One region of the Sphingomonas sp. CFBP8993 genome, then DNA from elsewhere that is predicted to be linked to it. Evidence: predicted binding sites of a transcription regulator. Region 1 holds the regulator's gene; each other region holds the start of a gene.
The links. The regulator LexA, encoded in region 1, represses DNA repair genes until DNA is damaged. The targets are predictions, from matches to a motif close to GTTCCNCNCTTGTTCT.
Positions count from the first base shown of each region.

Region 1 (7,500 bases):
AGGATTTCGATCCCCCCGCCCATGCCCGCGCCTATGAGGCCGGGGGTGCGGCCTGCCTGTCGGTGCTGACCGACGAGCGCTGGTTCCAGGGGGCGGACGTGTTCCTGGAACAGGCACGGGCGGCGGTGTCGATCCCGGTCCTGCGCAAGGACTTCATGGTCGACCCTTGGCAGGTCCACGAATCGCGTGCCCTGGGCGCCGACGCGATCCTGATCATCGTCGCCGCGCTGGACGACACGCAGATGCAGGAGATCGAGGCCGCCGCGATCGAATGCGGCATGGACGCCCTGGTCGAGGTGCACGACGCCGCCGAGATGGAGCGCGCCGCTCGGCTCAAGTCGCGCCTGATCGGGGTGAACAACCGCGACCTTCGCGACTTCTCGGTCGACTTCCAGCGGACCTACGAACTGGTCGGCCATGCCCCCGCCGGATCGACCTTCGTGGCCGAGAGCGGCCTGACGACGCGTGCCGACCTGGATGCGATGGCCGCACATGGCATTCGTTGCTTCCTGGTCGGCGAGGCGCTGATGCGTCAGCATGATGTCGAGGCGGCAACCCGCGCGCTGATCGGATGAGCGGCCTCACCCATCTGGACGACGAAGGCTCGGCCCGCATGGTCGATGTCGGGGCCAAGGCGGTGACGGCGCGGCAGGCGATCGCTCAAGGGCGTGTCACCATGGCCCGCGACGCCGCCGCCGCGATCCGAGCAGGCAGCGTCCAGAAGGGCGACGTGCTGGCGGTCGCGCGCGTGGCCGGCATCATGGCCGCCAAGCGGACCAGCGACCTGATCCCGCTCTGCCACCCGCTGCCGCTCAGCAAGGTCGAGATCGACCTGATGCTGGACGAAACCGGCGTGACCGCGACCGCGACGGCCGCGACGGCGGGCCAGACGGGCGTCGAGATGGAGGCGCTGACCGCCGTATCGGTGACGCTGCTGACCATCTACGACATGGCCAAGGCACTCGATAAGCGCATGACGATCGGCGACATTCGTCTGATCGCCAAGACCGGCGGCAAGTCGGGCGACTGGCACGCCTGACGCCGCCCCCCCCTTCCGGGAACGCGCCGCCGTCCCACGCGTCATGGGTGCAACAGGAGCGACCGTCATTCTCTTACCCGTCCCCGAAGCCCAGAAGCGCCTGCTGGCGCTGACCACCGAACGTCCGATCGTGGACGTGCCATTGCGTGAAGCGGCTGGGCGCTGGGCCGCGCGGGACATTGCGGCCCGGCGTACCCAGCCGTCCAGCGACCTGTCGGCGATGGACGGCTATGCGATCCGCTTCGCCGACATGCCGGGGCCCTGGACGGTGATCGGCGAGAGCGCGGCGGGACGGCCCTTCGCCGGGACCATCGCGGTGGGAGAGGCCACCCGGATATTCACCGGTGCGGCGCTGCCGCCGGGTGCCGATACGGTCCTGATCCAGGAAGAGGCCGGACGGGATGGCGATACCCTGCTGCTGACCGGCGAAGGGCCCGGCCATCTGGGCCGCAACGTGCGGCGGCGCGGACTGGACTTCGACGAGGGCGCGACGCTGATCACGGCGGGTCAGCGGCTGACTCCGGCCCGGATCGCGGTGGCTGCGACCGGCGGGCATGGCACCCTGCCCGTCCGCCAGCATGTCCGCGTCGCGATCGCCGCCACCGGTGACGAACTGGTGCCGCCCGGCTCGGGCGATCCCGCCACCTTGCCCGAATCGAACGGCGTCATGCTCGCCGCGCTGCTCGCCGACCTGCCGGTCGAGATCATCGACCTGGGCATCCTGCCCGACGACCTCAATGCCTTGCGCGATGCCTTTGCCGGGGTCGGGGCCGATCTGCTGGTGACGACCGGCGGTGCCTCGGTCGGCGACCATGATTTGGTCCAGCCCGCGCTGAAGGCGGCGGGCGGCCAGGTCGATTTCTGGCGGATCGCGCTTCGCCCCGGCAAACCGATGATGGCCGGACGCCTGGGCGGCACGGTCGTACTCAGCCTGCCGGGCAATCCCGTATCCGCCTTCGTGACCGCGACGCTGTTCGTTCGGCCGCTGATCGCACATATGGCGGGGGCGGCCGATCCGTTTCCCGCCCCGATCCCGACGATCCTGGGGGAAGACCTGCCCGCCAACGGCCCACGGATCGATTACCTGCGTGCCGCGATGATCGACGGCCGGGTCCATGCCGCCGCCATTCAGGACAGCTCGATGCTGCTTACCCTGGCGCGTTCGACCTGCCTGATCATCCGCCCGCCGCATGTCCCCGCCGCCCAAGCCGGCGACTCGGCGGAAATCCTGATGCTCGCTTGACGCAAGCCAAAACGTTCCATATAAGTTCCACGTCTGTTCTGGACGGAGGATCGCGATGCTCACCGCAAAGCAGCATGAGCTTGTCTGCTTCATCAACGACCGTTTGAAGGAAACCGGCGTGTCGCCGTCCTTCGAGGAGATGAAGGAGGCGCTGGACCTCAAGTCCAAGTCCGGTGTCCATCGCCTGATCTCCGCGCTGGAGGAACGCCACTTCATCCGTCGCCTGCCCAACCGCGCCCGCGCGCTGGAAGTGCTGCGGATGCCCGATCGTCCCGAAAAGCCCGTGGCTGCGCCGACCGAGGCCAATGTACGGCCCCCGGCGCCCAAGCCGATCGCCGAACCCGCCAATGACGTGGTCGAGATTCCGCTGCATGGCCGCATCGCCGCCGGTCTGCCGATCGAGGCGTTCGAGGGCAGCTCGACGCTGGCAGTGCCTGCTGCCCTGCTGGGTGCAGGCGAGCATTATGCGTTGGAAGTGTCGGGCGATTCGATGGTCGAGGCGGGTATCCTGGACGGCGATTATGCGCTGATCCGCCGCACCAACGTGGCCCGCGACGGCCAGATCGTCGTGGCGCTGATCGACGATGCGGAGGCGACGCTCAAATATTTCCGGCGTGAAGGCTCGATGGTCCGCCTGGACCCCGCCAACCGTGCCTATGACCCGCAGCGTTATGCCCCTGCCCAGGTGCGCGTGCAGGGCAAGCTGTCGGGCATCCTCCGCCGCTACGACTGAGCTTGGGTTGGTCCGTTGCCCTGCCCTTTAACGGGGCAGACGGCGAAGACCACGGAAAGCGAGAAGGGGCTGCTGGCTATCGGCCCTTCCCTCGCCTTTCCCCAAAGGAGAGGCTTACGCAGACCCGGGCATTACATGGCAAAGGCTTGGAGGCTGATCCAGTCTAGCCGAAACACCACCCCGGCGGAGGCCGGGGTCCAGTTGGGGGTGCGGTGGTGGTCGACCGACGCGTTCCATCAATGAAACCTTCGCAACTGGACCCCGGCCTCCGCCGGGGTGGTAAGACCATAGTTCAGGTCAGGCGGATCAAACTCTAGCGCCCCTGCCCCATGGCCGTGGGGATCCACGGATGCCCGTCCCCCGGCTGGCGCACCATCCGAACCGACGGCGGATCGAGCCGGATCGAAACCCCACCGGTGTGTCGCAAGGCTCCGCTATCCAGTTTCAACCACCGCGGCCGACACGCCGCGGGCAGACGCCGGTCGGCAACGACGATATCAACTTTACTGCACAGTTCGATCAACCGCGCCCATGGCACCGGATAGCCGCTGCGCGTCGCCGCGATCCGCCAGGTCCGATCGCCTCTCACCAGCCCTGTCACGCACATATCGGGCCCGCACCGCGCATTGACCTGATCGGCCAGCGCCAGCGGCTCGCCACCCGCCCCGCTCAGTTCGGTCAGGGTGGTGCGCATATAATCCCCTGCCCGGTCGCGCAGCAGCGCCACGCGATCCCCCGCCATGACCGCGACATGCCGCCCGTCGCCGGTCACGATCAGGTCCGGCGTCGGCGCGGCCAGCATGATGCCGATCGCCAGCATCAAGGGCGGCAGGCCCAGCCACCGCCACCGCGTCCGCCACAACGCGATCCAAAGTCCCCCGGCCACCGCCACCGCAAATGCCCAGGGCGGGGCCACCGGCAATGCGACGACCGACCCCGGCATGGCCGACACCCAGCGCGCCAGGGCCAGCAGCAATCCCAAGGCCTTGCCCAGCAGCCACCAGAAGGGGCCGCCCCAGCCCAGCGGCTCCAGCAGCAGCGCAATCATCTCCAGCGGCATCGCCACGAACGTCGTCCAGGGGATGGCGACGATGTTGGCCAGCGCGCCGTAAAGCCCCGCCTTGTGGAAGTGAAAGACGGCGATCGGCATCAGCGCGGCTTCGACGACGATCCCGGTCGCGAGCAACGCGCCCAACTGGCGTAGCGCCGACCAGCGCCAGTCGGGATGCGGCCCCAGCCACCGTCGGACCGTCGGATGCTCGTGCAGCGCGACGATCGCGGTGATCGCGGCGAAGGATAGCTGGAAGCTCGCGCCGACCAGCGCCTCGGGTCGGAACAGCAGGACGATCAGCGCCCCCGCCGCCACCAGCCGCAGGGTCATCGCCTCGCGTCCCAGCGCCAGGGCGGTCAGGACCAGGATCGCGGCGACGCAGGAACGGATGGTCGGCACCTCCGCGCCCGTCAGCCAGGTATAGCCGATCGCCGCCACCGCCCCGGCCGCCGCCCCCACCAGCGGCAGCCGCACGCGCAGCGCCAGCCATGGCCACAGCGCGAGCAGCCGGATGGTCAGCACCATGACGATCCCGACGACCGCGGTGATATGGAGCCCGCTGACCGATAGCAGATGGGCGAGACCGGCACGCCGCATCGCCTCGGCATCCGCCTCGCCAATCGCCCCGACATCGCCGGTCGCCAGCGCCGCCGCGATCCCGCCCTCGCTTCCCGCCAGTCGGCTGGTGATACGGTGCGACAGGCGCTGGCGCAGCCCCTCGCCCCGATCGGCCGGGCTGAGCAGCGTCACCGGGGCGAAAGCGCGTCCCGTCGCGCCGATGCCCTGGAACCAGGCGGCACGTGCGAAGTCGTACCCACCGGGGGCAATCGCCGGCGCTGGCGGCATCAGGCGGGCACGCAACCGGACCAGCGCGCCGGGACCCAGCCCGGCGGGCGCATCCTCCTCGTCCAGCGATACCCGGATTCGGGGTGGCAGGACGACACCGCGCGCCCGCCCGTCGGCGACTCCCATCGGTCTGAGCATCAGTCGGACGATCCGCCGGGCCGCCAGCCGATCGCTCGCCTCCACCACGGCGGTCAGGTCGACCGTCATCGGCCGTGCAAGCACCGGGGCGCGAACCGACTCGGCACGCCCCCAGACGATCGCCAACCCCGCCAGCACCAGGAACGCCGCGATCCCCACCGATCGCGCCACCCGGCCAGCACCCATCCCGGTCACCGCCGCCAGCCCGATCCCGGCGACCAGCAGCGCGACGGCGCACCACGCGCGGGGATCGGGCAGGACGAACCAGGCCGCGATCCCGATGCCGAACATCACCGGCACCCACAGCGCCAGCTGATCGCGTTCGGCCTGCGCCCATGTCTCGATCATCGCCCCGATCTTCGTCAACAGAAGGCGCGGCATTTGGCGGCGCGGTCGCTTGATGCTAGGGGCTGCGGCGGCTGAATGGGCCATCGAAATTCATGATTGGGAGTATGCGCGGTTGAGCGCAACTAATGATATCGCCACCGGGTCGAATGCCACGCCAGTGGTAACCCGTTTCGCGCCCTCGCCGACCGGCTTCCTCCATATCGGCGGCGCGCGGACCGCGCTGTTCAACTGGTTGTTCGCGCGGGCGAACGGCGGCAAGTTCCTGCTGCGCATCGAGGACACGGACCGCGCCCGCTCGACCCAGCCCGCGATCGACGCGATCCTGGACGGCATGCGCTGGCTGGGCCTGGACTGGGACGGCGATGCCGTGTTCCAGTTCGCCCGTGCCGACCGCCATGCCGAGGTCGCGCGTGAGATGATGGCGCAGGGCAACGCCTATCGCTGCTACATGACGCAGGACGAGATCGCCGCGCAGCGCGAAGCGGCGCAGGCCGCCAAGCAGCCGCTGCGCATCCGCTCGCCCTGGCGCGACGCCGATCCCGCCACCGCGCCCGAGGGCCAGCCCTTCGTCGTCCGCCTGCGCGCGCCGCGCGAGGGGTCGGTGACGATCGAGGACCGGGTGCAGGGCAGCGTCACCGTGCAGAATGCCGAGCTGGACGATCTGGTCCTGCTCCGTTCGGACGGCACGCCGACCTATATGCTGGCGGTGGTGGTCGACGACCATGACATGGGCGTGACCCATGTCATTCGCGGCGACGATCACCTGAACAACGCCTTCCGGCAGTTGCCAATCTATAAGGCGATGGGCTGGGTCGAGCCGATCTATGCGCATATCCCGCTGATCCACGGATCGGACGGGGCCAAGCTGTCCAAGCGCCACGGCGCGGTCGGGATCGAGGCGTATCGCGACGAGATGGGCATCCTTCCCGAAGCGCTCGACAATTATCTGCTCCGCCTGGGCTGGGGTCACGGCGATGCCGAGATCATTTCGCGCGACGAAGCGGTGAAGTGGTTCGACCTCGCCGCCGTGGGCAAGGCGCCGTCGCGCTTCGACATTAAGAAGCTGGAAAACCTGAACGGCCATTATATCCGCGAGTCCGACGATGCGCGGCTTGCCGAACTGGTCGCCAAGCGGATGGGTGAAACCGACACCGCGCTGCTGACCGCCGCCATGCCCTCGCTGAAGCCGCGCGCGGCCAATTTGAACGAATTGGCCGAGGGCGCACGCTTCCTTTTCGCGCGTCGACCGTTGAGCCTCGACGAGGCTGCCACCGGCCTGCTCGATGAAAAGGCACGGGGCATTCTCGTTTCTGTTCACGCCGCGCTTGACGCGGTGCACAACTGGGATACGGAGCTTTTGGAAGACGCGGTACGCAAGGTGGCCGAAACCGAGGGCGTAAAACTCGGACAGGTCGCCCAGCCGCTCCGCGCTGCCTTGACCGGACGCAAGACGTCCCCGGGGATCTTCGACGTGCTCGCATTGCTGGGCCGTGAGGAAAGCCTGGGGCGGATCGCGGACCAGATGACCGCAGATAGGAAGGATCACTGAGTATGAGCGACACCGCGAAGTTCAATGTCGGCGGCAAAGAGTTCGACTATCCGGTCATGTCGGGCACGATCGGCCCGGACGTGGTCGACATCCGCAAGCTATATGCCCAGACGGGCGCCTTCACCTATGATCCCGGCTTTACCTCGACCGCGTCGTGCCAGTCGGAACTGACCTATATCGACGGCGACGAGGGCGTGCTGCTCCACCGCGGCTATGCGATCGGCGAGCTGGCCGAGCAGTCGAGCTTCATGGAGGTCGCCTATCTCCTGCTGAACGGCGAACTGCCGAGCAAGGACGAGCTGTCGGGCTTCACCACCACCATCACGCGCCACACCATGGTGCATGAGCAGCTGGCGGCGTTCTTCCGTGGCTTCCGCCGCGACGCGCACCCGATGGCGATCATGTGCGGTGTCGTCGGCGCGCTGTCGGCCTTCTATCACGACTCGACCGACATCCATGACCCGGTACAGCGCACGATCGCGTCGCACCGCCTGATCGCCAAGATTCCGACGATCGCGGCGATGGCGTACAAGTACAGCGTGGGCCAGCCCTT
Region 1 covers NZ_JAXCWU010000003.1:415,970-423,469, reverse strand. The annotation lists gene trpC (indole-3-glycerol phosphate synthase TrpC) at 1-575, shown strand, start outside; gene moaC (cyclic pyranopterin monophosphate synthase MoaC) at 572-1,039, shown strand; gene SOM26_RS08140 (molybdopterin molybdotransferase MoeA) at 1,083-2,282, shown strand; gene lexA (transcriptional repressor LexA) at 2,338-3,015, shown strand; gene SOM26_RS08130 (ComEC/Rec2 family competence protein) at 3,329-5,416, opposite strand; gene gltX (glutamate--tRNA ligase) at 5,511-6,947, shown strand; gene SOM26_RS08120 (citrate synthase) at 6,950-7,500, shown strand, end outside.

Region 2 (7,500 bases), on a different contig from region 1:
AGCCAGCGCGATCTGCGAAAGCCGGTCACCATCGATCGAGTAGACGACGTCGCGACCCTGCTTCTGGCTACGTACCAGGCCCGCCGCCACGAGGGGCTGCAGATGGTAGCTGACCAAGGTGCGCTGCATGCCCTCGTCGTCGGCGAGCGCCGTCGGACCACGCCCTATAGCTCCCGCCCGGACAAGCTGTCGGAACAGAGCGAGCCTCGTCGGATGACCAAGGGCGGCAAGACCGAAGCAAAGGGTTTTATCATCCATGCGCCAGATATATTTGACGCTTTATAAAATGCAAAGGATGATACAAGGAAATATGCGACAAGAAATCTTGACGCATTTTTAATCTGTCCTATCTCTCGGCTGCGGGTCCATGTCACCCGCGGCAGGTGGAGATCGTCACGATGGAGATGCAGCAGATCGACCGGTTCGGGTACGAAACGGTCACCACGACGCCTCGGCACGAGGTGACCGCCACCCGCTCGAGCCGTTGGGACATCGATCCGCTGGAGCCGGATGCCGCTGACGACGAGGTGGTCGTGACGACCTGCCGCCGTCTCCTGCGCCTATCCATCGCGGCTACCGAGGTGGGCGCGCGATTCGCTCTGGACGGCATGACGCATGATCCAGCGGCGTGGATGATGACTCCCCGTACGGTCTTCGATGACCGTTGCCCGATCGATGCATGTCAGGATCTGAACGCCTTCAACCGCAACGTCGTCCTGCACGGTCTCGGTCTTGGTATCGACGCCGAACCGGCCTACGTCGACGATCTTCTCGCGGACGACGGCGCCATCGACATCGATGACGCCGAAGAACGGCGGATGGATGACGTGGTCGTACCGTTCCCTTCGCCACGAAACCCGAAGCTGCTGACCTGCTGGGTCGACGCCCAGCAGGACGGTGGGCGGCTCTTCGCCTTCTACGCGCTCGTGACCGATCGCGAAGAGGATTTGGTGGAGCGCGTTGTTGGCCGCTTCGGCACTCGGACAGCGATGGCCGCCAGCTATCATGCCGGCTTCGACCAGACCACGGCGCTGGCCACTGCCATGATCAGCCCCGCCATGGCGGACATGCTCCTGCTGGTGGCCGAGGATCCGTCCTCCCCCCTGGCTACGGGACTCGACGTGGTCTTGGAACAGCGGTTCTCCGCGTGAGGATTCCCCGTACCGACCTGATCGGCGTGCCGATCGAACCCGAAGTCATTGCTCGCGCGCTGGATCGTCACGATGACTATCGGGTCCTTCGTCGCATCAGACGAATGGATCGGCGACCGACGCGGATCGACAGGAGCAATTCGCTGGTCGGAGTTGCCGTTGACGTCGAGACGACGGGGCTCGATCATTCAAGACACGAGGTGATCGAACTCGCCATCCAGAGATTCCGTCTCGATGCCCAGCATCGGATCGTCGAGACCGGACGTCCGCGGACGTGGCTGGAGCAGCCGTCCGAGCCGATCCCGCCGAGTATCACCAGGGTCACGGGTCTTACGGACGCCGATGTGGCCGGACGGGCGATAGCCGACGGAGAAGCCGGCTGCATGATTCTGACGGCCGATTTCGTCGTAAGCCACAATGCGGCGTTCGACCGACCCTTCCTCGAAAAACGGCTCCCGATGGCGGCCGGGCGCCCTTGGGCCTGCACCCTGGCCGACGTCGACTGGAGGGAACTGGGCTACGAGGGACGGACGCTGTCGGCGCTGCTGGGTCGGATGGGATGGTTCTACGACGCCCACCGTGCCGAGGTCGATGTCACCGCTCTGCTGCATCTCCTATCCCATCCGCTCGACGACTTCGGGGGCACGGTGGCTGGACGTATGATCGGCAATGCGAGGAAGCCAACGTGGATCGTCGACGCGCAGGACGCGCCGTTCACCGCGCGAGAAGTGCTGAAGGAACGCGGCTACCGTTGGGATGGGGCACGGCGTGTCTGGTCGGCACAGGTCGCCGACGAACTCGCAAGAGAGGAGGCGGACTGGGCTTCCCTGATGCTGTATGGCGGTCGGCGGAAACCCGGGATGCGCAGAGTGACGTGGGTCGAACGTTATGCCGCCGGTTCTTGACCTTTCCCAGTGGGCTGCTTCAAGGGGATAAGGGGTCTTTGGGCGACCTTCCAACCATTGAATGCAGTCATTCTGACTGGCGGACCAAAACGGGGGAGTGGTTCATTATACCGAAGTAACCATCTCGATCGGCCACGCCAGATACGATCATGTTGAGATTTTAGAGGTCGAGAACCAGAAAGCGCTCAAACCGCAGAACTGCCATTCTCTGGCAGTGATCATCCGGCAATGATCCGAGGCCGAGAAGGCACCGATATTCCGCTTCGGCGAAGCCAAAAGTTTCGACGTGTCGGTTTGCGGCGTAAGATGTGAACGTCGCGCAGGCGGCCATCGATTGTGCATGTTCCGATGTCTGGCGTTGATCATGGCGAACGGTGGGTACTTTTGTCCTATCCGAAGTGGTAGGTACCACCCGCCTGGGCCGCGACGAAGCGATCAGGTGCGATGCGGGCATCGGTCAGAGCATTCGCCAATTCGTCGACAGGTGCTTCGCGCGCCTCGTCCGTGAGCTGGAACGTGCCCCAGTGGATGCCTAGGGCGCGTGTCGCACCGACGTCGGTGAAGATCCGCACCGCTTCGGCAGGATCGACGTGCTGCGCGGCCATGAACCAGCGCGGCGCATAGGCACCAATCGGGATCAGGGCGACATCGGGTCCTCCGAGCCGCTCGCGCATCTCGCCGAAGATTCGCCCATCGCCGTAGCCGGTGTCGCCGACGAACCAGATCGAACCGACGGGCGTGTCCAGATGATGCCCGCTCCGAAGCGTCATGCGCGTGTCGCTCGGCCAGCGGTTCGACCAGTGGTTGGCTGGTGTCAGCGTCGTCGAGATTCCGGCTCCGACATCCAGTCGGTCCCACCAGTCGCCGGTTATGCATTGGGCTCCGGGCACAGCGGCACGTACGACGGCATCGTTGCCGAGCGGCATCGCCATGAGCGGATGATGAGCGGCGTGCAGCCGCCGGAGTGTATCGACATCGAGGTGATCGTAGTGGGCATGGCTCAGCAGCACGACATCGATCGGAGGCAGGCTTTCAAAGGCGATCCCCGGCACAGTGACGCGCTTCGGTCCGAAGCGACGGAACGGGCTGGCGCGTTCGGACCATACCGGATCGGTGAGCATGTTCATGCCCGCCGCTTGGATCAGCAGCGAAGCATGACCGACCATCGTGATGGTCAGTCCCTCGACCCGCATCCGTGGGATCGCCGGAGTGACCTGTACCATCGGTGGCCATTTCGCCGCGGTACCGGCGAGCTTCCAGCGCAGCATGGCGCGCAGTCCGCGATCCGTGCTTTCCTGGCCGGGGTTGAAGAAGCGGGTGCCATCGAAGTGATCGCTCGGCGGGTCGTCATGGTATCGGTTACGGGCCATGATCAGCCGACGCTCATCAGCTGCGAGGGATAGGCGGCCAGCAAGCTCGAAGCCTCGCCGACGGGAGCGGTCAGCCATCGCTCCTGATCCTCCGGGAGGAGGATCACCGGCATCGCCTTGGGGTGCTTGGGCGCGACGAGAGGATTCGGTTCGGTCGTGCAGAACGCGTAGACGCGGTCATGATCCTGATCGATCTTCCACAAGCCCGCGAAGCACGGTATCGCCTGGTCCTCGACCGTGAACCACCAGTTGACGTCACCCTTGTCGCGACGGTCGGCGGCGGTCTTGGGCTCTGAGAAACGGGTAAAGGGCACCAGGCAGCGATGCTCCGTTCGCATCAGCCAGGGCTTCCACATGCTGCTCTGCATGTTCCGCGCGTTGGTCCACCAGTCGTAGAGGTACGGCAGCTCACCCTCCCGGGCAGGACGCTTCCGGGGCTTCCGTGTCGGAAAGCCCCAGCGCATCGTGCTCAGCACTCGCCGCCCATCCTGGTGTCGGACCACGTAGCCGGGTTTGCCGGGTGCCGCGTAGTCCTTCTCAACCGCCAATACGTTCGTCGCGTCGTCGACGGCGGCGAGCGCATCGAAGTACGATCGCGGATCGACCTTCAAATTGTAGAGGTTGCACATGCCTGCATCTCGATCATGACCGGTAGCGCGAGACAAGCCTCTTCCAACTCGCTTCGTCCGGATAGGGTAGCGCCTCGCCGGTCGGAGGCTCCCGGCCCACGGTGATGCGCGGCCGCGTCGTCGTTCCATCGTCGTGACATCGAGCGCATCGTAGATGGCTGGCTACGGCGTCGAGCGCGTCGTCCCAACCGCGGCGATTGAACAGCCACCACAGGCATACGGCATCGAGTACACGACCATGATCGCAGCGCGGACACGACAGACGCAGCGTCCGCTTGTGAAGCGCGCACTGCTCGAGGGTGCGCAGACGCCGGCCAACGTGATCACAGCCCTGATCCCGCTCCCACGCCACATCGTTCGCGGCCTGCATCCCGTTTCGGTTCACCCGCATCGTCCTCGTAACGCCTTGACCTACCATCTACCTTTCTGGAACATAAAGCGAACAAACGAGTCGGAGCAACTATGTTCACCAACCACCAGCGCGATGAGCTGATCGCCCGCCTGCGCGAGGGTGCAGGGGTGTCGTACGCCGACGACAAGGCGGTCATGCCGTTCGAAATCGACGAGATGGATGCGCGTCTCGCGGCGGGTGGATTGACGCTCGGTGGTCTGCACGAGGTATCGCCGGCCACGTCGACGCTGACGGACGATGCGGCCGCGACGCTCTTCGTGGTCGGTATCGCGGCCCGTGCGTCGACCGCCCGCGCCCGGCGCGTGTTGTGGGTCGTGACCCGCTTCGATCTGTACGCCCCGGGATTGGAGCAGGCCGGACTTGATGCATCGGCCGTTCTCTTCGCCGAGGTCCGGGAGGATCGGGACGTGCTGGCCGTGATGGAGGACGGCTTGCGTCACGGGGGCGTCGCCGCCGTCGTCGGAGAGGTGAAGCGCGCCGACATGGTGGCCACCCGGCGCCTGCAGCTTGCCGCGACGGCGGGCGGGGCGCCCGCACTTCTCTCCCGCCGCTGGCGCAGGGCGGGCGCATGCCCGCTCGGCGAGCCATCGGCGGCGATGACCCGATGGCGGGTCGCCTGCGCGCCATCGGCGCCCCTGCACGCGGCGGGCGTCGGCCGGCCGCGCTGGACCGTCGAGCTCGCTCGCCAGCGCGGTGGGCCGGGCTTCTCTCTCGAAGTGGAGGCATGCGATGCCACGGGTCGCCTCGCTCTACCTGCCGCACCTCGCCATCGAGCGGTTGCGGCGGCTGGAGCGGCCGCGCGCGCTGCCTGACGCTCCGGCACTGCCGTTGCTGCCGGTCGACGACGACCCCGGCACCTGCTCGGTTCCGCGGGGCGGCGGCTGGCGACCCGGTGCGCGCTGGGCACGGGCCGAGGATGCTCGCGCCGTGATAGCCGACGAAGCGATGGCGCTTCCGCTTCACCAACGACCGACGATGCGGGAACTGGGCCGCCGTTCGGAGGCGGCGGATCATCCCTTCAAGAGGCCTTCGCCCTCCGGCGCAGTCGGCAAGTCGTCACCGTCCTCCCTTGTTCATACGGTGCCACTGGTCCTGGCCGCGACGATAGGACAGCGGCAGATCATAGCGGCAGCCTGTCCGGCGGCGCTCACGCTCGGCCTGTCGCCGGGTATGGCGGTCACCCAAGCGCGCGCGTTGGTGTCAGATATCGACGTCCGCCCGGCCGATCCGGCAGCGGACGCTGCGGTCCTGGACGGCCTAACGATGCACGCCGTCCGGCACTGGACACCGACCGCCGCTCCGAGCGGTGAGGACGGATTGTGGCTCGATCTAACCGGTGCGGCTCATCTGCATGGCGGTGAAGCACGGTTCTGCGCGCGGCTGGTCCGCTTCTGCCAGCGCTTCGGATACACCGCGCGGGTCGCGGTAGCTGGTACGCCCGGGGCGGCGCATGCGTTGGCGCGCTACGGACCCCACGTGGTGACCTCGGTCCCGGGCGGCGGCGAGGCTCAGGCGATCGGTGCGTTGCCACCCGCCGCACTGCGTCTGACGCCGGACGCGATAACGGCTTCGCAGCGCTTCGGTCTCGATCGCATCGCCGACCTGCTTTCGCTGCCGCGCGGGCCGCTCGCGAGGCGGCTGGGGCTCGCCAGCGTCCGCCGGCTGGACGAAGCGCTCGGCCGGGTAGCGGAGCCGATCGTGCCGGTCGTGCCGGAGGAGACGCCCGTCGTCCTGCGTCAGTTGCTCGAGCCGATCGGCACGGCGGAAGCGATCGCGCAGGTGATCGGCGACCTTCTTGCGGACATGATGCTCGTCCTGCAGGGGCGAGGATTCGGCGTACGCGGACTGTTGCTGGTGGCGGAACGGCTCGACGGCAGCGAACAGCGGCTCGCGATAGGAACCGCCCGTGCGACCCGCGACGTAGCCCATCTCGCGCGCCTGTTCCAGCTTCGCATCGAGCACATCGATCCGGGCGACGGCATCGAGACGATGCGGCTCGCCGCGACCCGGACCGATCCCTTGGGCGCCACCGTGGTGGCAGGCGACCTGACGGGTGAGGAGGTGGTGCCCGACGTCGCGACGCTGGTCGACCAGATCGCCGGCAGAGTCGGTGAAGCGGCGCTGTTCACCACCGCCCCGGTAGAGAGCGACGTACCCGAACGTGCGGTGCGGCGGGCTCCGCCGCTCGCCGCACCGGCGGGCTGGCCATCGTGGAAGCGTCCCGTCCGCCTTCTGCTTCGGCCCGAGATGCTGACAGGTGTGATCGCACTTCTGCCCGATGCACCGCCGCGTCGCTTCACTTGGCGGGGGAGCGTCCATTCGGTAGTCGCGGGGGACGGGCCGGAGCGGATCCACGGCGAATGGTGGCTTCGCGACGGCGAGGTCTGGGCGGTGCGCGACTATTTTCGCGTCGAGGACGAGAGCGGCGCGCGCTTCTGGCTGTTCCGTCGTGGAGACGGCGTCGACGCGGCCACCGGTGATCTGAGCTGGTACCTCCATGGGCTGTTCGGCTGATGACGACCTATGTCGAACTTCAGGTGACGAGCCATTTCTCGTTCCTGCGCGGCGCGTCCAGCCCGGACGAACTGTTCGCCGCCGCTGCACTGCAGGGGCATTCCGCACTCGGCATCGTCGATCGCGGCAGCGTCGCGGGTCTGGTGCGGGCGTGGGAGGCGCAGAAGGCGACTGGCGTCAGGATGATCGCCGGTGCCCGCGTCGATCTGGACGACGGACGTGCGCTGCTCCTCTATCCGACCGACAGGTCCGCATGGTCGCGGCTCACGCGGCTACTGACGCTGGGCAAATCGCGCGCGGGCAAGGGTGGCTGCACGCTTGGCTGGAGCGACGTCATCGCGTGGAGCGACGGGCTGGTCGCGATCCTGCTGCCGGGCGAGGCGGATGCGATGACTGCGGCGCATCTTGTCGAGCTCCGCGAGATCTTCGGCGGGCGAGGCTATTGCGGCCTCGCCTTCCGCCGGCGACCCAACGATGCGTTGCGGCTGCACGACCTCGCCGCGCTGGCCGGAGAGGTGG
Region 2 covers NZ_JAXCWU010000002.1:120,113-127,612, forward strand. The annotation lists gene SOM26_RS03630 (ArsR/SmtB family transcription factor) at 1-258, opposite strand, end outside; gene SOM26_RS03635 (hypothetical protein) at 384-1,151, shown strand; gene SOM26_RS03640 (3'-5' exonuclease) at 1,178-2,056, shown strand; gene SOM26_RS03645 (MBL fold metallo-hydrolase) at 2,446-3,426, opposite strand; gene SOM26_RS03650 (SOS response-associated peptidase) at 3,429-4,055, opposite strand; gene SOM26_RS03655 (ImuA family protein) at 4,518-5,279, shown strand; gene SOM26_RS03660 (Y-family DNA polymerase) at 5,161-6,981, shown strand; gene SOM26_RS03665 (error-prone DNA polymerase) at 6,981-7,500, shown strand, end outside.
Region 2: the regulator LexA is predicted to act here: its motif matches at 4,484-4,499, upstream of SOM26_RS03655 (ImuA family protein).

Region 3 (7,500 bases), on a different contig from region 1:
GCGCACGCCTGCCGGAAACAGCGCGGGCAACCACCCGCCGAGCGGGCCATAGGCAAAGCCCATCACAAACAGCGCCAGCGCCAGCCAGACGAACACGATGGCGAGCGAGCCCGATCCCAGCATCGGCCCCATGACGATTCCGACCAGAACACAGCCCGCAAAGCCGAGGCGCAGCATCGCCGGTGCGCCGCGCCGGTCGGCCAACACGCTGGAGACGATCACGCCCAGCGCCAGGAACAGGATCGCGGCCAGCTGCACGCCCAAAAACGCTTCGCGCGGATAGCCGAGCACTGTCGTGCCGTAACCGAGCGCAAAGGCTGTCGCGAGATAGAAGATCGCGAAACAGGCAATGACCCCGCTCGTCCCCGCCAGCAGCGCACGGCCATGACCGCCGAGCAGGGTGGCGATAGGCACCCTTGGGAGCGTGTCGCTTTTCTTGGCCTCGGCGAAATCGGGCGTCTCGGTCAGCCGCAGCCGCACCCAGAGGCCGAGTATTACCAGCACCGCGCTAGCCAGGAACGGCAGGCGCCAGCCCCACGCCCGAAACTGGGCGTCGGTCAGGACCAGCCCCAGGATCAGGAAGAAGCCGTTCGCCAGGATGAAGCCGACCGGTGCCCCGAGCGGCGGGAACATGCCCCAGGTGTTACGTTTACCAGGCGGTGCATTCTCGACCGCCAGCAGGGCGGCCCCGCCCCATTCTCCGCCCAGGCCCAGCCCCTGCCCCAGGCGGGCGATGCACAACAGTAGCGGTGCGATCCATCCGGCCTGCGCATAGGTCGGCAGGAAGGCGATCGCGACGGTCGAGCCGCCCATCAGCACCAGGCTGACCACCAGGGTCGACTTGCGTCCTACCCGATCGCCGAAATGGCCAAAGGCGATGGCCCCCACTGGTCGCGCGACGAACGCCAGGCCGAAACTGGCATAGGACAGCAGCAGTTGCGCCGTCGCGGATGATGCGGGGAAGAAGAGCGGCCCGAACACCAGCGCCGCTGCCGTCGCATAGATATAGAAATCGTAGAACTCGACCGCCGTGCCCGTCAGGCTCGCCAGCAGGATATGGCGGTGCGAAACCGGAGATGCCTGGGGTGATGCTGCGGACGATCCTGGGGTCATGGACCGTCCGTGCAGAAGCGAAGCGGCGGCGTAAAGACCCCGCCGCCCGATTATCGCCGATCAGCCTGCGATCGCGCCCGCCAGTTGCAGCAGCAGCCAATAGAGCGTTCCCGACAATATCATGGCGGCCGGAAGGGTCAGGACCCAGGCGAGCAGCATGTTGCGGATCGTACGAAACTGTAGCCCCGCGCCGTTTGCCACTGACGCGCCGGCCACGCCGGAGGTCAGGATGTGCGTCGTCGATACCGGACGGCCGAGATATTCGGCACCGAAGATCGTCGCGGCGGTCATCAGCTCGGCGGCGGCCCCCATGCCATAGGTCAGGTGCGTCTTGCCGATCCGCTCGCCGACCGTCATCACGATCCGCCGCCAGCCGACCATCGTTCCAAGCCCCAGCGCCAGGGCAACCGTAACCTTCACCCAAAGCGGGATATAGCGGGTGCCGCGTTCGAGCGACCCGGCATAGCCGTCGAGCGATTCGATCTCGGCGGCGGTGAAGCGCTGCTTGGCCCCCTCGTTCTTGGTCACCATGCGGGTGGTATCGAGGACCAGATACATGTCGTTGCGCATGTTCGGCACGACGGCGGCGGGCACGCGGCTGAACGTTCCGTAATCCTCGATCCGCTCGCCTATGTCGCGCGACAGGACCGACAGTCCGGCATAGACCTCCGGCCGGTCGATCGCCTTGGTGCGGACGCCCTCGACGACCACCGCGCGAGCCTGTTCGACTGACGGCGTGCCTGACGTACCGTGCGCGGCATAGGCGGTGGCCGCGACCTGCGCGCTACGGACGAAGGCGGGCATCGCGCTTTCGGGCAGCGTCCGGTTCAGCGCATAGGCGGTCGGCGCACAGCCGATCAGGATCAGCATGATCAGGCCCATGCCCTTCTGTCCGTCATTGCCGCCATGCGCGAAGCTGACCGCGGTGCAGGTGAAGATCAGGAGCGCGCGGATGCCACGCGGCGGCGGCGTGTCGCCCTCCGGCTCGCGGTACAACTGCTTGTCGCGCAGGAAACGCTTCATGACGAGCAGCAGCATCAACGCGCCGACGAACCCGATCAGCGGGCTGAACAGCAGGGCCGTCAGGACCTTCTGCACCTGCGCCATGTCGACGCCCGACGTGCCGGGCACGTTCGACAGCAGCTGGTTGGCCAGCCCGACACCCAGAATCGAGCCGATCAGCGCATGGCTCGACGAATTGGGCAGGCCGACCGCCCAGGTCGCCAGGTTCCACAGGACAGCGGCCAGCAGCAGCGCGAAGATCATCGCAAATCCGCCCGCCGAGCCGACGTGCAGCATCAGGTCGATCGGCAGCAGCGTGATGATCGAATAGGCGACAGCCCCGGTGGAGGTGACGACGCCGAGGAAATTGAAGAAGCCCGACCACACGACCGCCAGCGGTGCAGGCATCGAATGCGTGTAGATGACCGTCGCGACCGCGTTGGCGGTATCGTGGAACCCGTTGACGAATTCGAACCCCAGCGCGATCAGCAGCGCGAGGCCGAGAAAGGCGAAGACGCCGATCGCCATCGGCTCGCCGACGCGTGCGGTATCGATCGCGACGCTATAGCCCGCATAGAGCAGGCCGCCGACGAGCAGCGCGGCGAACAGCCACCGGCCCATGGGATGGAGCCCGGAATCGAGGCGTGGACCTCGCACGCGGGTTTCGGATTGGCCACCGGTTAGCGCATGAGCTGTCATAATGAAGTCGCGTTGCGCCTTTCCGGTGACATTTTGATGACGACGGCCGCGTGGCTATCGCCGCGAGGAAATGCAGCCGAGGCCCTGTCGGAGCGTCCGGCTGCATTCCCTCGACAGATATTAGTTGTTGCTGGCGAGCGCGATCGGTGCCCGCGACAGCGCCGCCAGCTTGGGCGCAGCGTCAGCCAGCATTTCCTTGCGGCAGCGCGCGGAGTCGGCATTGCGGCGCAGGTCCATCGTTGCCGGACCACAAGCGATCAGCGCGGCCCGGCGGATACGGGCGTCGAGCTGCACACGGTGATCGGCGCGGCGCAGGTCGAGGTCGGCGTGGCGGACGCGAACGACCACGGGCTCGCGAACTTCAGCCTGCGCCGCGACGGACACGAAAAGAGAGGCCGCTGTGGCGGCTGCCGTGAAGATCTTCATCGGATAGTGCTCCTGCATCGGGTCGTGCCCGTCACGGCGGCGTCGGCACCCATGAAGGGCACCCCGCTGCTCGTCGGCACGCCGCGCCTCTAGGCAGCGGAAATGTCGCTTTCATGTCGGACAAAAGACTGGCTGATGACTCGTCCCGCGATGAAACAGCGGCTGCCGGTCATCACGGGTGGTTGCCCCGCCAGCAAACGTTCCCTAACTGTTCGCGATGACCGTCGCTCCCCTCGATCCCGCTGCTTCGCCGACCGACTATCCCTATCTGCGATCGCTGAACCCGGCGCAGCGCGAGGCGGTGCTGACGACCGATGGTCCGGTTCTGGTCCTGGCGGGTGCGGGAACGGGCAAGACTGCGGCACTGACCGCCCGGCTGGCGCATCTGCTCTACACGCGCAAGGCCTGGCCGTCGGAAATCCTGTCGGTCACCTTCACCAACAAGGCCGCCAAGGAAATGCGCGAGCGCGTCGGGCGGCTGGTCGGCGATGCGGTGGAGGGGATGCCGTGGCTGGGCACCTTCCACGCGATCGGCGCGAAGATGCTGCGCCGCCATGCCGAGCTGGTCGGGCTGCAATCCAACTTCACCATCCTCGATACCGACGACCAGCTCCGGCTGCTCAAGCAGTTGATCGTCGCGGCGGATATCGACGAAAAGCGCTTTCCGGCCCGTGCGCTCGGCGGACTGATCGACGAGTGGAAGAACAAGGGGCTGGTTCCCGGCGATATCGACGCGGGCGAGGCGGAGCGTTACGCGAACGGCCAGGGCGCGGACCTGTACCGCCAGTATCAGGAGCGGCTGCGCAGCGTGAACGCCTGCGACTTTGGCGACTTGCTGCTCCACATGCTGACCATTCTGAAGACGCATCGCGACGTGCTGGAGCATTATCAGCAGCGCTTCCGCTATATCATGGTGGACGAGTATCAGGACACTAACAGCGTCCAGTATCTCTGGCTGCGGCTGCTTGCCCAGGCGCGCAAGAACATCGCGTGCGTCGGCGATGACGACCAGTCCATCTATTCCTGGCGCGGCGCCCAAGTGGAGAACATCCTGCGTTTCGAGCGGGATTTCCCCGGTGCCAAGGTGATCCGCCTGGAACAGAATTATCGTTCGACCCCGCATATCCTGGGGGCGGCGTCGGGCGTGATCGCGCATAACGGCGGGCGTCTGGGCAAGACGCTGTGGACCGAACTGGATGTGGGCGAGAAGGTCCGGGTGCTGGGCGTCTGGGACGGGCCGGAGGAAGCGCGCCGGGTCGGCGAGGAAATTGAGGGCGCGCGACGTTCGGGCACCTCGTACGGTGATATCGCCATTCTGGTGCGCGCGTCGCATCAGACGCGTGAGTTCGAAGACCGCTTCATCGCGATCGGCTTGCCTTACCGGATCGTTGGCGGCTTTCGCTTCTATGAGCGCGCCGAAATCCGTGACGCGCTGGCCTATCTGCGGATTGTCAACCAGCCGTCCGACGACCTGGCGTTCGAGCGGATCGTCAACGTGCCCAAGCGGGGGCTGGGCGACAAGGCGCTGGCCAAGATCCACCAGCTCGCCCGTGCCGAAGGCCTGCCGCTGACCATCGCGTCGGCGCGGATCCTCGACACCGACGAACTGACGCCGCAGGCGCGCCGGAGCCTGGGCAATCTGATCGGCGATATCGCCCGGTGGCGCGACATGGCGCGGGACCTGCCCCATCCCGAACTGGCGCGTCAGCTGCTGGACGAAAGCGGCTATACCGCGATGTACCAGAACGAAAAATCGGCCGAAGCCGCCGGTCGCCTGGAAAACCTGTCCGAACTCGTCCGTGCGATGGAGGATTACGAGTCGCTCGGCGCGTTCCTGGAACATGTTTCGCTCGTCATGGACCGCGACGGCGACCAGCGCGAGCCCGAGGTGACGATCATGACGATCCACGCCGCCAAGGGGCTGGAGTTCGATACCGTTTTCCTGGCGGGTTGGGAGGAAGGGCTGTTCCCGTCGCAGCGGGCGATCGACGAGGGCGGCACGCGCAGCCTGGAAGAAGAGCGCCGCCTCGCCTATGTCGCGATTACGCGCGCACGGCGCAAGGCGGTCATCCTGCACGCCGCCAATCGCCGCATCTATGGCCAGTGGACCTCCAGCTTGCCGAGCCGCTTCGTCGCCGAACTGCCGCCTGAACATATCGAGAGCGAAAGCAGCATGAACGGTGGCGAAAGCCTGTGGCGGGCCAACTGGTCCGAACATGCCGATCCATTCGCCAACGTCGCGCGGGGGACCGGGCGAGGACCGGGTTGGCAACGGGCGGCGACCGTGCAGAACGCTGCGCCCACCCGCCCGGCGCGCATCGTCGAGTCCCGGTCGCCTTCGGTCGGTTTGGGGCAGAAGGGCCGCGACGATTTGAGCGTCGGGGACCGCGTGTTCCACCAGAAATTCGGCTATGGCGCGATCGCGGTGATCGAAGGCAACAAGCTGGAAATCGATTTCGAGCAGGCCGGACGCAAGCGGGTGATGGACAGCTTCGTCACCAAGGCGTGAAACCTTTGGCTCGCCTTGGCTCTGTTGGGCAAGGCGAGCCGTTCAGGAACCATATCAATTCGCATCCGTATCGGTTGCCTCGCCCGATTGTGCGGGCATTGGAGGGACAGGATCGATGGGCTTTCGTCATCTGACCATCGCAGCGATCACCGCCGTTGTTAGCGTGACGGCTATTCCGGCCAGCGCCCAGAGCGCAGGCGACGATGCGCGGTTTCGCGCCGCGCAGGCCCGGTTCGACCGCGAATATCAACTCTATCGGCAGGAAGTCGATCTGTACCTGTCGCGGCGCGAGCGCGGCGGTTATGGCGATGACGGCTATGCACCGCCGCCACCCCCCGCATCCGGGCCGGGCGGCTACCGAGTCGCGCCGCCGATCCCGGCCGATGGCTATGACCGCAATGCCGAGCCCTATTATGACCCGGTCGGCGACTATCGCGATGGTTCGCAGTATCGCGAGCGTGTGCTGCAGCCGCAGGACCGCGTCTATGCCGGAACCGATGGCCGCTATTACTGCCGCCGTTCGGACGGCACGACCGGCCTGATCATCGGGGGCGCCGCGGGCGGCATACTCGGCAACCTGGTCGGCGGGCGGAGCAGCACGATCGCAACACTGCTCGGTGCAGCGGGTGGCGCGCTGGCCGGTCGTTCGATCGACCAGAACCAGGTGCGCTGCCGCTGACGAAAAGGGCGCCGCCCGCCTCCAGGGGTGAGCGGCGCCGTTCGGCTCAGGCCGGTTCGATCATCATGAGCGCGGCATTCTGGTATTTTTCGGCATCGCGTTCGAACAAGGCACTCGCCGTAAAGCGCCGGGGCGTAAGGCGAAGCGCGCCGAGGCCCGCCAGCTTGAACGTGCCCATCTTCTCCTCGCGCGGGGGCTTGCCATCGCGCTCGATCGTCGTGGCATCGACATAGAGCTCGTCATGCCGCGTGAAGATCACGTGCGGCGCCAGCACCACTTCGCCGCGATTGTACAGGGCGGACACCGCCTGCATCTTGACGATCGCTTCGAAGATGATGGCGGGAGCGCCTGCCGCCGGCTCAGCCGGACGGCGCTCGGTCGTCGTCATATCGGTCATGCCCTGCATTTGCCCATCCTGCCGCACCGCAGCAAGATAATAATTGCCGCTGTGGTCATGCAAAATGCGGCCGGACGGCGAAACCGCCCGGCCGGATCCGCCTACCGCGTCGGCCGGTCCATCAACTTCTGCGAGAAATAGACCATCTGCTGTGCGCTCAGGCGTGCGCCTTGGGCAATGTCGGCATCACCCGAATGTCCGCCCGCCGTATCCTCGTAGAACAGATAAGGGATGCCATACTCGGCCAGTCGCGCGGCGAATTTGCGCGCATGCTGCGGCCCAACCCGGTCGTCCTTGGTCGTCGTCCAGATATAGGGTTCCGGATAGGCCACGCCCTTGCGGATATTGGCATAGGGCGAGATCTTGTGCAGGAACGCGGCCTCCTCGGGCACGTCGATCGAGCCATATTCGTCCTTCCACGAATCCCCCGCCGCGATCTTCTGATACCGGACCATGTCGAGCAGCGGCACCTGGATCGTCACCGCCTTCCACAGCTCGGGATGCTGGGTCAGCTCGACGCCCATCAACAGCCCGCCGTTCGAGCCGCCATAGATGCCCAGCTTCTGCGGATTGGTGATGTGCCGCGCGAACAGGTCCTTCGCGACCGAGGCGAAGTCGTCATAGATGACCTGCCGCTTGGTCTTGCGGCCCGCATCATGCCATTTCGGCCCGAAC
Region 3 covers NZ_JAXCWU010000001.1:366,884-374,383, reverse strand. The annotation lists gene SOM26_RS01655 (MFS transporter) at 1-1,113, opposite strand, end outside; gene SOM26_RS01650 (inorganic phosphate transporter) at 1,174-2,736, opposite strand; gene SOM26_RS01645 (UrcA family protein) at 2,935-3,240, opposite strand; gene SOM26_RS01640 (ATP-dependent helicase) at 3,458-5,749, shown strand; gene SOM26_RS01635 (glycine zipper 2TM domain-containing protein) at 5,865-6,428, shown strand; gene SOM26_RS01630 (hypothetical protein) at 6,475-6,825, opposite strand; gene SOM26_RS01625 (prolyl oligopeptidase family serine peptidase) at 6,927-7,500, opposite strand, start outside.
Region 3: the regulator LexA is predicted to act here: its motif matches at 3,440-3,455, upstream of SOM26_RS01640 (ATP-dependent helicase).